Linked DNA regions of Mesorhizobium shangrilense. The protein of the gene in region 2 interacts with the protein of the main gene of each other region in a pairwise test. Links are inferred from orthologs where the notes say so. Each region holds a gene or a part of one and is shown on either strand. Other genes may lie near its edges.

Evidence for each region.
Region 1: the proteins of PD284_RS11660 (region 2) and lpdA interact in binary tests that used the Escherichia coli proteins (3 or more experiments, as listed by UniProt). The link is inferred for Mesorhizobium shangrilense from one-to-one orthologs.

What each region holds. Positions count from the first base shown.
Region 1 is NZ_JAQGPN010000002.1:222,119-228,698, reverse strand. What follows is about bases 1,406-4,262. They hold lpdA (dihydrolipoyl dehydrogenase), read right to left. Parts: upstream 3,779-4,262; coding sequence 2,033-3,778; downstream 1,406-2,032. Other genes in these bases: PD284_RS24570 (2-oxo acid dehydrogenase subunit E2), read right to left, coding at 3,786-4,262. Also shown: PD284_RS24585 (IS1096 element passenger TnpR family protein), read left to right, coding at 1-253; more of PD284_RS24570, read right to left, coding at 4,263-5,081; mdeB (alpha-ketoglutarate dehydrogenase), read right to left, coding at 5,127-6,580. UniProt on the Escherichia coli protein: Lipoamide dehydrogenase is a component of the glycine cleavage system as well as of the alpha-ketoacid dehydrogenase complexes.
Region 2 is NZ_JAQGPN010000001.1:2,405,563-2,412,441, reverse strand. The notes cover bases 2,078-5,233. They hold PD284_RS11660 (ATP-dependent helicase), read left to right. Parts: upstream 2,078-2,390; coding sequence 2,391-5,033; downstream 5,034-5,233. Other genes in these bases: PD284_RS11655 (CPBP family intramembrane glutamic endopeptidase), read left to right, coding at 5,150-5,233; PD284_RS11665 (glyoxalase superfamily protein), read right to left, coding at 2,078-2,087. In the rest of the region: PD284_RS11675 (OmpA family protein), read left to right, coding at 1-415; PD284_RS11670 (acetamidase/formamidase family protein), read left to right, coding at 573-1,484; more of PD284_RS11665, read right to left, coding at 1,515-2,077; more of PD284_RS11655, read left to right, coding at 5,234-6,058; PD284_RS11650 (LbetaH domain-containing protein), read right to left, coding at 6,102-6,734; PD284_RS11645 (CreA family protein), read right to left, coding at 6,771-6,879. UniProt on the Escherichia coli protein: A helicase with DNA-dependent ATPase activity. Unwinds DNA duplexes with 3'-5' polarity. Translocates on single-stranded DNA with 3'-5' polarity. Initiates unwinding more efficiently from a nicked substrate than double-stranded DNA.

The DNA.
Region 1 (6,580 bases), on a different replicon or contig from region 2:
GCATCGGAAGGACGAGGCCTTTGGACTGGAAACGGATGAGGATGTCATGACGGCGTTGGCGCTCATCCAGGAAATCAGCGACACCCGATCCTTGGCAATTTTCGACGATCCGGATCGGGCGGAGGAATTGCAAGAGCTGCTTTTCCGGATCGAGAGCCGCGAAGACCTTCTGGGCAAGCCGTTCAAGCGACGGCAAGCCAATAAGCGCCTGCGGCGGAACGAACATCTCACGCATATGCATCAGCAGATGTGATGTGTCCGTCCGAACCATGCTCGTTCGCGAGCAGATCGGCAGCAAGAAGGGCAGCGTCGTCACCGCGATCTGCTGAATGTCCGGGGGCAATGATCGCGTGACCGGAGCACTGTGTGGCATAATCGGCAAGGAGATACAGCATGCAGGTTCAGATCGTCATGGAACTCACCGGCGACGACAGCGGAATGATCGACCGCGAGATCATCGCCGACATGACGAAGGTCACAACGGGTGCGGAAGATCTCGGCCTGTCACTCGCCGAGGGCAAGGCCCTGCTTGCCAGACTTCAGCAGAAGATGGTGGAGACGCAAGTGGACCTGTGGCTAAAGGAAAGCCGCGATATGGACGGCCTCCGGTTGCGACACAAAGGATATTATCCCGTCACCTTCCACACGCTGTTCGGCGATGTCCGGCTCAGGAGCCCGCGATACGCTCTGCCAAAAGACGAAGGGCGCAAGGGGCCGGGCACGGTGTCGCCGTTGCGGCAATTGATCCCCGATCACATCGCGCCCGAACGCCTTTATCTCTAAACGCGCTGGGCCTCGCTGGTGCCGTATGCCGCCGCGGCCGAGTTGCTAGCCGACGTGTTGCCTGTCGACCGCGGGACCAACGCCACGACGATACGCAAGCATGCCCTGAAAACGGCCACTCGAATCGAGCGGGAGCTGACGGAAGAGCGGGTTTCTTTCATGCAGGATTCTTGCCCTCAAGATTGGGCGGACTTGCCAATTCCCGACGGCCGCATCGTCGTCGGCCTTGATGGCGGATACATCCGGGATCGTGACGACCGGAAGAAGAACTTCGAGCTGATCGTCGGCCGCTCTCTGCCTGAGGATGGCGAACCGCGCTATATCGGCTTCGTCCATGGTCACGATCGCAAGCCGCAGCGCCGGATCTTCGACCATCTCAAGAAGCAGGGCGTGCAGGCCAACCAGGACATCACCTTCATCACTGACGGTGGCGAGGAAGTGCGGTCACTGGCCGAAATGATCGCGCCGGCCAGCGAGCATGTGCTGGACTGGTTCCATATTACAATGCGGATCACCGTGCTTCGCCAATTCGCCCAAGGCCTTTGCCATCATGACGAGGAGGCCGGCAACGCCATGCTGGATATGCTGACACGGATCAAATGGTACTTGTGGCACGGCAACACGTACCGGGCTCGCGAGGAGATCGATTGGCTTCGCGACGATGCCGAAGCCACGGAAACCGACTATCCGAACATGAGAAAGTTCCTGACGGCGATCGGCGAGTTCCGATCCTATATCGGATCAAACCACGCTAGCCTGATCAACTACGGCGAGCGCTACCGGTCCGGAGAGCGGATATCCTCCGCCTTCGTCGAGGCGACCGTCAACGCCGTCATCAGCAAGCGCTTCGCCAAGAAACAGCAGATGCAATGGAGCCGGACCGGCGCGCATCTCTTTCTGCAAACCCGAACGCAGACCCTCGACGGCTCGCTGCGAGCCACCTTTGAGAAGTGGTATCCGGGAATGGCAAACGACAATCAACTCGGCGCCGACAACCGGGCGGCAGCGTAACTGCCACACAGATCCTTATGCTCCCGATTCAGGCGGCGACTTGGACGAACTGCTGTAACAGACGGAGTCCAGGCGCAAACTTTGCGACAGACGCGACGTCTTGCCGGACTGCGAGCGCAAGACCGGCATCATCCACACCGTCTTCCCCTCACCCTGCGGCCTGCTGCCTTCCGTGCCCCTGCTCGACTATCTCGCGGCCAAATATGCAGCGCTTGGTCGCTGCCGGGGGTGAGCAAAGCTAGCCCCGTTTTCTCGCCGGCGGCAGGTCGGTGCAGACGCCTTCTGCAACCTCGGCGGCCATGCCGATGGTCTCGCCGTGAGTCGGGTGGGGATGAATGGTCTTGCCGATGTCGACAGCATCCGCCCCCATCTCGATGGCCAGGCAGATCTCGCCGACCATGTCGCCGGCAGAAGGTCCGATGATGGCCCCGCCGATGACGCGGTCCGTCTCCTTGTCGAACACCAGCTTGGTCAGGCCGTAGTCGGCGTCGTTGGCGATGGCCCGACCGGACGCCGCCCACGGGAACTTGCCAACTTCGATGGCGCGCCCCGCAGCCTTGGCCGCGTCCTCGGTCACGCCGACCCAGGCGATTTCGGGATCGGTATAAGCGACCGACGGCACGATCTTGGCGTCCATGAAGCTCTTGAGCCCTGTCGCCGCCTCGGCGGCAACATGGCCCTGGTGCACGGCCTTGTGCGCCAGCATCGGATTGCCGGTGACGTCGCCGACGGCGAAGATGCTCTGGTTGCGCGTCCGCATCTGCGCGTCGACCTCGATGAAGCCTCTGGCATCGAGCGTGACGCCGGCAGCAGCAAGTTGCAGCGCCTCGGCTGCCGGTCGCCGGCCCGCCGCCTGCAGGATCAGGTCGTAGCGCCTGACGCCAGCGCCCTCGCCGCTCGTCGTCACCGCGAGCCCGTCCCTCTCCGCGACCACGCTTTCGACGCGTGCGCCGAGCAGCATGGCATCGAAGCGATGGGCGTTTCGCTTGCGCCAGATCTCGACCACGTCGCGATCGACGTCGGGCAACAGTCTGTCGAGTTGCTCGACCACATCGACGCGCGCGCCGAGCGCGCTGTAGACGGTGGCCATTTCGAGCCCGATGATGCCGCCGCCGATGACTAGCATGCGTTCGGGGATGAAGGGCAGTTCGAGCGCGCCGGTGGAATCGACGATGCGCGGATCGTCCGGCAGGAACGGCAGCCGGACGGGCACAGAGCCGGCGGCGACGATCGCTTTGGCGAAGACGATCTTGCGGCTCGCGCCGTCGGACAGGGCAACGTCGACAGCGTTGGCGTCGGCAAATGTCGCCGTACCCCCGACCACCTCGACCTTGCGCAACCGCGCCATGCCCTTCAGCCCGTCGGTCAGTTTTGAGACGACACCGGCCTTGAAGCTGCGCAACTTGTCCAGGTCGACGGTCGGCGTGTCGAAGGCAACGCCATGGTCGGCGAGGCGCTCGGCCTCCTCCTTGATCGCTGCGACGTGGAGCAGCGCCTTGGAGGGGATGCAGCCGACATTGAGGCAGACGCCACCCAGCGTCGCATCGCGCTCGACCAGGATCACGCGCTGGCCGAGGTCGGCGGCGCGAAATGCGGCGGAATAGCCGCCGGGTCCGCCGCCGATCACCAGCACGTCGCAGTCGGGCGCCGCACCTGGGGCCGGCGACGGCGTGGCTGCCGCGGTCGGCATGGCGGCTGCCGCCGGCGCTTCCGGTTTGGCTGCAGGCCTGGTTTCGCCTGGGGCAGCTGCCGCTTCCACAGTAGCGATCAACGCGCCCTTGGAAACGCGCTGGCCAATGGCCAGCTCGACCGAGGCGATACGCCCCGCAAAGGGCACCGGCACGTCGATCGAGGCTTTGTCGGATTCGAGCACGATCAGCGTCTGCTCGACGGCGACGTCGTCGCCCGGCTTGATGTGGACCTCGATGACGGCGACATCCTTGAAGTCGCCCATTTCGGGCACCCTGATTTCGGTGATGCTCATCTCGGCCTCAAACGATCGCGCGGCGGAAGTCGCCCAGGAGGGCAGCGATGTGGCCAAGGAACCTGGCCGCGGCCACACCGTCGATGACGCGGTGATCCCACGACAACGAGACCGGCATGATCAGCTTCGGCTGGAAAGCCTTGCCGTCCCATATGGCTTCCATCGCCGAACGGCCGGCACCGAGGATCGCAACTTCGGGCGCATTGATGATCGGCGTGAAACCTGCCCCACCTATGCCGCCAAGCGACGACACCGAGAAACAGCCGCCCTGCATGTCGGCGGCCGACAGCCCGCCCCCGCGCGCCTTGTCAGCCAGCGCCCGCATCTCGGTGGCAATCTCGAGCACGCCCTTGCGGTCGCAATCGCGGATCACCGGCACCATCAGCCCCTTCGGCGTGTCGGCGGCAAAGCCGACATGGACGTAGTTCTTGAGCACCAGCTCCTCGCCGTCGAGCGAGGCGTTGAAACGCGGATTGGCCTTGAGCGCCAGCGCTGACGCCTTGATCAGGAAGGCGACCATGGTCACCTTGGCGTCCTTGTTTGCCGCATTGAGTTCCTTGCGGAACTCCTCGAGCCCGGTCACGTCGGCCTTGTCGAAGTTGGTGACATGCGGAATGGTGAGCCAGTTGCGGGTCAGATTGCCGCCTGAGATCTTCTGGATGCGCGACAGCGGCTGGCGTTCGACGGGGCCGAACTTCTCATAGTCGACCGCAGGCCAGGCCGGCAGGCCGGCACCGATGCCGGAGCCCGACACCTGCACCGATGATTCGCCCGCCAGGCGTTCCTTGATGTGCGCCGTAACGTCTTCGCGCAGGATCCTGCCCTTGGCGCCGGACGGTTTCACCGTGCCAAGGTCGACGCCGAGCTCACGCGCGAAGGCGCGCACCGACGGCGTCGCATGGGCGCCTGCCGAGGTCTCCAGGGGCACCGCCGGCCCACTGCTCCCGGGCGCCGGCGCCGGCACCGGTGATGCCTGCACCTGAGCCGGAAGCTCGGCCTTGACGGGCGGAGCTGCAGGAGCCGCCTCGGGCTTGATGATTTCCGGCGCCGGTGCTGCAGGCGCCGTTGCCGGCGCTGCGGCATCGATCGTCAGCAACAGCGCGCCCTGCGACACGCGGGTGCCGATCGACACCGCAAACTCCCTGACAGTTCCTGCGAAAGGTGCCGGGATCTCCATCGTCGCCTTGTCGGATTCCACCGTCATCAGTGGGTCTTCCACCGCCACGACGTCTCCCGGCTTCACCAGGAACTCGACAACAGGGACATTCTTGTAGTCGCCGATGTCTGGCAACCTGACTTCCATTTGCTGGCTCATATCAACTCTTTCAGAACTGGAACTCGACCCGGATCAGCGCAGCCAGGGCGCATCGGCCGCAACGTCGAGGCCGTAGCGGGCGATGGCGTCGGCAACCGTCTGACGCGTCACCGACCCTTCGGCAGCGAGTGACGCCAGAGCTGCCACGGCGATGTGGCGGTGGTCGACCTCGAAGAAATCGCGCAGCGCCGAGCGCGTGTCGCTGCGGCCGAAGCCGTCGGTGCCGAGCGCGGTGAACGGCGCCTCGACATAGGACGCAATCAGCTGCGAATAGGCGCGGACATAGTCGGTGGCGGCGACGATCGGCGCTTTGCCGGGCAGGCAGTGGGCGAGATGGCTGACCACCGGCTCGCCGAGCGGGTTGTAGCGGTTGTGACGCTCCGCCTCGCGTGCATCGCGCGACAGCTCGGAGAAGCTGGTGGCGCTCCACACCTCGGAGGCGACGCCCCAATCATTGGCGAGCATCTGCGCCGCCTCGATCACTTGCGGCAGGATGGTGCCGGAACCGAGCAGGCGGACAAGGCCGGCACTCTTCTTGGGCTTGTGGCCGGCGATCTTGTACAGGCCCTTGATAATGTCGGCTTCCACGCCAGCCGGTATCGACGGCTGGGCGTAGTTCTCGTTCATCGCGGTGATGTAGTAGAACTCGTCCTTGCCCTGCTCCATCATGGCGCGGGCGCCGTGGTCGAGAATGACCGCCAGCTCATAGGCGAAGGTCGGATCGTAGGCGCGGCAGTTCGGAACGGTCGAGGCCACCAGCAGGCTCGAACCGTCCTGATGCTGCAGGCCCTCGCCCGCCAGCGTCGTCCGGCCTGCGGTCGCCCCGATAAGGAAACCGCGCGAGCGCTGGTCGGCGGCAGCCCAGATCAGGTCGCCGACGCGCTGGAAGCCGAACATCGAGTAGTAGATGTAGACCGGCAGCATGGCGAGGTTGTGCACGCTGTAAGACGTCGCAGCGGCCACCCAGGACGAGATCGCACCTGCTTCGGTGATGCCTTCCTCGAGCAGCTGCCCGTTCTTGGTTTCCTTGTAGTAGAGCATCGAGCCGGCATCCTCTGGCTCGTAGAGTTGGCCGACCGGCGAATAGATACCGACCTGGCGGAACAGGTTGGCCATGCCGAAGGTACGGGCCTCGTCGGCGACGATCGGCACGATGCGCGGCCCGATCTCCTTGTCCTTGATCATGTTGCCGAGCAGTCGGACCGCAGCCATGGTCGTCGACATCTCCTTGCCTTCGGCATTGAGGGCAAAGTCGGCGTAGCTCTGTAGCGACGGTATCGCCACCGAATCCGCCGTGCGGCGGCGCGCCGGCAGGTAGCCGCCGAGCGCCTTGCGGCGCGAGCGGAGATAGTTGAGCTCGGCGCTGTCTTCAGCTGGCTTATAGAACGCGACCTGCTCGGCCTGCTCGTTGCTGATCGGCAGCGAGAAGCGGTCGCGGAAGGTCAGCAGGGCGTCGACGTCGAGCTTCTTGGACTGGTGCACGGTCA
Region 2 (6,879 bases):
GAACGAGACCAACCAGCCCGCCCCCGGCTTCGAGAAGATGCAGGCGGGCACCGAGGAAGACTTCATCCTCAATGTCGGCCGCCGCATCTACTTCACCGCGGACTCGGCTGCCCTCGACTCGGTCGCCAAGGCGACGCTCGACAGCCAGGCCGCGTGGCTCAACCAGAACCCGAAATGGCTCATCAAACTGCAGGGTTTCGCTGACGATTCCGGCGGATCGGGCTCTCAGGTCGCGCTGTCCCAGAAGCGCGCAGACGCGGTGATGAGCTATCTCGCCACCGCCGGCGTTGATCCGGCCCGCATGTGGGCGAAGGGCTACGGCAAGGACCGCGAGGTCCGCAACTGCAGCGAACGGTCGTGCAAGGTGCAGAACAGGCGCGTCGTCGCCAACCTGCGCACGGTCCGCGACACCTGAGGGCCTTACGGGCTCGGGCATCACTTTGCCCGGGCCCTGGTGCCGCACCGATCTGGGCGACCGCGTTGGTGAGCCAGTATCTTTTGTCTTGCCTGGACTACCAACGGAGCGCCATGAAGCCTTGTCGGGTCGCAGGTGCTCGGCTACGCCTTGCGCCATGACAACGCACAGCTTCACCGCCACCGCCTGGTCGAATGTACTGGGCACCCTGCCCCCCGCCCTCACCATCGCTTCGGGCGACACCGTCATCACCGAGACAATCGACGCCCACGGCTTCGACAAGGACGGCGTGCAGCGCGCCCCGGAGCCGAACCCGATGAACGGCCCGATCTTCGTGACCGGGGCCGAGCCGGGCGACGCGCTGAAGGTCGAGATCGTCCGAATGACGCCGATCCGGGCTACGGGCTGGACCCGCGCCTCGCTGGCCGCCAACGTCGTCGATCCGGAGTTCGTTCGAGGCCTCCCGCCGCGCGACAAGGTGAATTGGCGGATCGACCGGCAGGCGCTGACGGTGACGCCGGATCCGGCGGTGCCGGGCCTCGAGGAATTCGTGCTGCCGCTCGAGCCGATGATCGGCTGCTTCGGCGTCGCGCCCGCCTATGGGCAGGCGTTCTCCACCGCGACCAGCGCCGAGAACGGCGGCAACATGGACTACCGGGGCTTCTGCCCCGGCGCGACGGTCTGGTTCCCCGTCGCCGTGCCCGGCGCGCTGTTCTTCCTCGGTGACTGCCACGCCACCCAGGGCGACGGCGAGATCGTCGGGACCGGCATCGAGACCTGCTTCGAGGTCGAGGTGCGCCTGACGGTCGAGAAGGGCCGCAATCTCGTGTGGCCGCGCGGCGAAAACGCCACCGACATTTTCTCGATCGGCAATGCGAGGCCGCTCGACCAGGCGCTGCAGCACGCCACGACCGACATGTTCAACTGGTTGACGGGCGACTACGGCCTGAGCCCTGCAGCCGCCAGCCATCTCATGGGACAGGTCGTCCGTTACGACGTCGGCAACGTCTTCGATCCGGCCTACACGATGGCGTGCCGCATCGAGAAGAAATGGCTGCCGAAGCGCTGACGGCCCGGGCCGTCTCGGCGCTTTCCCGCCCTAATCGCCGGTCCTTGCCTCCAGAAACCTGATCCGGTTGCCGAACGGGTCGATCACGGTGCATTCGAGCCCCCAGTCCTGCCGCTCGAGCCCCGGCCGGTTGTATTTGTAGGGCTTGCCGACCAGCTGCTTCTGCCAGGCCTCGACGCCCTCCATGTAGACCAGGCAGGTTGCGCCCGGACTGGCGTCGCCTGAATGCTCGCTGAGGTGCAGCTTCATGCCTCCGAGCGAAACCTGGCAGTAGAGCGGCATCTGGGGAGCAAAGCGGTGCTCCCAGTCGATCTCCATGCCTAGCCAGCCGACGTAGAATTCCCGCGCCTTGTCCTCGTCGAAGATGCGCAGGATCGGCACCGGCTGCGTGAAGGCGATTGCGGGCTCCGCGCCGTGTGCCGCCCTCTCCTGCCCGTCCGCTTCCTCACTCTCGATCTTCGCCGCCAGCACGTTCCAGCTCTCCGTGCCGAACTGCCGCGCCACGACCTCCAGCGCCTCGCTGTGCGAGACGGTCAGTCCCTTGATGCCCAAGGCCTCGCGCATGGCTTTCGCCATCGCCTTCGCGTCCCGAAAAGTCCGCATGTCGTTCCAATCCTTCGCCGCCGATGGACGTGCCGCACAGCGCCCGCATTGCCGTCGCGCCCATCGGTCCGGATGGATCGGGGAAAGACGTGGTCATCTGGATGCGTTCGCCATGCTCTTTGGGAGCGCGGGCTGCCGGCCGCATCCGGCCGTCGCCGGAAAACTCGCACTGCCGCCCGGCCGCGTCAAGGCGCGGACCCGCCCGGCGGTGATCGTGCAACGATCCACAGGCTCGCATTGACTTCGAGAACAAACCATAGACGAAGCTGGCCTTTTGACCTCGAATCACTACATTCGCGAGAGATGTCCGGATTCCCCAACGATATGCCCTTCTTCGACGAGGAGCCCGCGCCCCGCGGCGGCGAGGCTCCGCGCGCGCCCGCGTCCGGCATAGCCGCCCGAGCGCTCGCCGCGCGGCAGGGCCACAACACTCCGCCCGACTACCTGAAGGGCCTCAATCCCGAGCAGCGGCTCGCAGTCGAGACGACGGAAGGCCCGGTGCTCGTGCTCGCCGGAGCCGGCACCGGCAAGACGCGCGTGCTCACCACCCGCATCGCCCACATCCTCGCCACCGGTCGCGCCTATCCGAGCCAGATCCTGGCCGTCACCTTCACCAACAAGGCGGCGCGCGAGATGAAACAGCGCATTGGCCTGCTGGTCGGCGAGCAGGTCGAGGGGATGCCGTGGCTCGGCACCTTCCACTCGATCGGTGTAAAACTCCTGCGCCGCCATGCCGAACTAGCCGGCCTGAAGTCGGGCTTCACCATCCTCGACACCGACGACGTCATTCGCCTGCTGAAGCAGCTCATCCAGGCTGAGGGGCTGGACGACAAGCGCTGGCCGGCCCGCACCTTCGCCAACATGATCGACGGCTGGAAGAACAAGGGCCTGGGGCCCAAGGAGATCCCCGAGGGCGACGCCCGCTCCTTCGCCAACGGCAAGGGCCGCGAACTCTACGCCGCCTACCAGGACCGCCTGCAGACGCTGAACGCCTGCGACTTCGGCGACCTGCTCTGCCACCCGATCCGAATTTTCCGCGCGCAACCGGACGTGCTCGCCGAGTACCACCGCAAGTTCAAGTACATCCTGGTCGACGAGTACCAGGACACCAACACCGCGCAGTACATGTGGCTGCGGCTGCTCGCGCAGCGATCGAAATCGGCGGGCGGCGCCAACTCCCAGGCCGAAGGCCGAGCGCGCGACCGCGCGCCGGGCGATGTTTCGCCCGCCCCCGCGGAGGCCAGCGAGCGAAGCAAGCGCTCGGCCGTGAGCGTAAATATCTGCTGCGTCGGGGACGACGACCAGTCGATCTACGGCTGGCGCGGAGCCGAGGTCGACAACATCCTGCGCTTCGACAAGGATTTTCCGGGCGCCACCGTCGTCCGGCTGGAGCGCAACTATCGCTCGACCGCCCATATCCTGGGCGCGGCCTCGCATCTCATCGCCCACAACGAGGGCCGTCTCGGCAAGACGCTGTTCACCGAGCACCCCTCGCCTGACGACCCGAAAGTCAATGTCCACGCCGCCTGGGATTCGGAGGAGGAGGCGCGCGCGGTCGGCGAGGAGATCGAGGCGCTGCAGCGCAGCGGGCACAATCTGAACGACATGGCGATCCTGGTGCGCGCCTCGTTCCAGATGCGCGAGTTCGAAGACCGCTTCGTCACCATGGGCCTCAACTACCGCGTCATCGGCGGCCCCCGCTTCTATGAGCGGCAGGAGATCCGCGACGCGATGGCCTATTTCCGCGTGGTCGCGCAAGGCGCGGACGACCTCGCCTTCGAGCGCATCGTGAATGTCCCGAAGCGCGGCCTCGGCGAAGCGACCATCCGCCAGATCCACGATACCGCGCGCGCCATGCGCATCCCCATGCTGGCCGCTGCCGCCAACCTCGCCGAGAGCGACGAACTGAAGCCGAAGCCGCGCGCAGCACTGCGCGAGGTCGCGGCCAACTTCGCCCGCTGGCAGGAGATGCTGGACACCAAACCCCACACCGAGCTCGCCGAGATCATCCTGGAGGAGTCCGGCTACACCGACATGTGGAAGAACGACCGCTCGGCCGAGGCGCCGGGCCGGCTCGAAAACCTCAAGGAGCTGATCCGCTCCATGGAGGAATACGAGTCGCTGCGCTCCTTCCTCGAGCACGTCGCGCTGGTCATGGACGCCGAGCAGAACGAGGATATGGACGCCGTGTCCATCATGACGCTGCATTCGGCCAAGGGCCTGGAATTCGAGACGGTCTTCCTGCCCGGCTGGGAGGAAGGCCTGTTTCCCCACCAGCGCGCATTGGACGAAGGCGGCCGTTCGGGTCTGGAGGAGGAACGCCGCCTCGCCTATGTTGGCCTCACCCGGGCCAAGAAGAACCTGCACCTCTGGTTCGTCTCCAATCGCCGCATCCACGGGCTCTGGCAGTCGACCATCCCGTCGCGCTTCCTCGATGAGCTTCCCGAGGCCCATGTCGAAATCAGCGAGGGCGGCTCCTCCTACGGTGGCTACGGCAATTCCTATGGCGGATCTGGCCGCGGCGGCTTCCGCGAACCGGGCCGCCAGAACCCCTACGGGGCCTCGCGCTTCGATTCGGTCGGCGAAAAGTCCTTCTCGAACAGCTATTCGACGCCCGGCTGGGCTCGCGCCCAGGCGAACCGCACGGAGGCGACCGACCGCAACTGGGGCTCGCGCTCCGGCCACCAAGTCGAGCGCATCGGCTATGGCGAAACCGATTCCGGCTACGGCGCCGGCCGCGGCTCGGTGAAGGGCCGCACCATCGATGGCGAGCTGGTCGCGAAATCCGTCTCCGACACTCCGTCCGCCTTCCATGTCGGCGACCGCGTGTTCCACCAGAAGTTCGGAAACGGCAACATATCGGCCATCGAAGGCAACAAGCTCACCATCGACTTCGACAAGGCCGGCCAGAAGAAGGTGCTCGACGGGTTCGTCACCGCCGTGTGAACTTTCTCCCCGTCGTCACGTCGCTCCGCACACATCCGCGTGAGTGGACTTTGGGGACGCCATCGGTTAGCCAACCCCGGCAAACATCCATCTGGACATTTCCCCCGGACCCTCCTTTGTCGCGCTATCGCAGTATTTTCGGCCTTCTCGCCCTCATCTTCGTCGTCTGCGCCGCAGTCGAACTCGTGCTGCGCTGGTCCGGCGCCGGCGTGTCACTGACGGACACGAGGGGCGTCGGACAGGTCGGGCTGTTCGTCATCATCATCCCGTTCCTGATCGGTTTCGCGGCTAGGCGCGGCGGCGGGCCACTCGTCTTCATGAAGCCCTACAACGCCAATTTCGGCCGCGCCCTGGCCGGTTTCGCGGCGATGTGGGTCCAGGCCGTCCTGCTGATGATCATTGCCTATGCCCTTCTCAGCTGGATGGGCTATGTCTCGTGGTCGCAGGAAGCCTGGGCGAATTTCTCGCTCACTCTGCTCCGCAAGACGATCACCGCGCTGCTGGTGGTCGTGGTCCTCGCCTATACCGAGGAGATGATCTTCCGCGCCTTCGTCATGCGCCACCTGAGATACAACGGCACGTTCTGGGTCGGCTTCTGGGCGGTGGTCATCGGGTCGGCGATCTTCTCCGTGACCCATCTGATCTCCTACAAGGACGCGTGGACGCTCTGGGATGTCGGCGGGCTGCTGTTCGGGCTATGGCTGCTGGGCTCACTGTTTGCGATCACCTACATCGCGACCGGCTCCATCGCCTGCTCCATGGGCGTTCATGCAGGCCTGCTCGGGTTCAAGGTTTTCCTGCGCCGCACCGACCTGCTCGTCTACCAGCCCGACGTCTGGTGGCTCGGCGGCACCGAGGACATCCGCATGGCGCCGATCAGCTGGCTGCTGATGATCCTCATCGCGGCGATCACCTGGGCCACGCGCCACCAGTTGCGGAAGCATTTTTATATCGAGCCCGCCATCGCCGATTGGGACAAGCCCGGCAGGGCGACAACCGACCGGACCTCGACTACCCGGAACTGACGGTCGTTCGCAGCCGGCAGACCTCCAAGGTTCCCCGCGGCGGTTATTCGCCCCAGCGGTCCAGAAAAGCCTCGATCGGCAAGGCCTGCATGTCTGGGATGGCGTCCGCCAGTCTGTCCAGCGGCCAGTCCCACCAGGCCAGCGCCTCAATCCTGGCGCTGATTTCCTCCGAAAACCGTCTTCGCACCGCGCGCGCAGGCACACCCGCGACAATCGTATACGCCGGCACATCGCGCCGGACGACGGCATTGGCACCAACGATCGCACCGTTGCCGATGGTGACGCCGGGCAGGATGACGGCGCCATGCCCGATCCACACGTCGTGACCGATGACAACCGCCTTCGCCTGCCGCCGCTGCCTGAAGCCCTGGTCGACGCCGAGATAGCGAAAATATTCGTTCGGCCGATAGCTCACCTTGTGTGTGGTCAGCCGTTCCACCGGGTGTTCGAGCGCGTTGATGCGCGTGTCTGCGGCAATCGAGCAGAATTTTCCGATGGTCGTGTAGATGGCTTCGGCGTGGCGCTCGAAATAGGTAAAATCGCCGACCGTCACCTCGCGCAGGATGACGCGCTCGCCGATCGCGGCAAATCTTCCCAGCCGGCAGGACTTCAGCTCCGCCGTGGGATGCGCGCGCGGCTCGGGGTCCTTGAACCTCAGATCGGCGGGATCGTCCATGCGCCGGCTTTACGCCGCCGGCATCGACGCGGCAAGTCAGCCCGGCTTGCCGTTCTTCCAGTTCACCTGCTGCCCATAGAGCGGCACGGTGGTGATCGACATTTTCGCCGAGCCGTCCTGCACCTGCCGCGAATGCGAGAGGTAG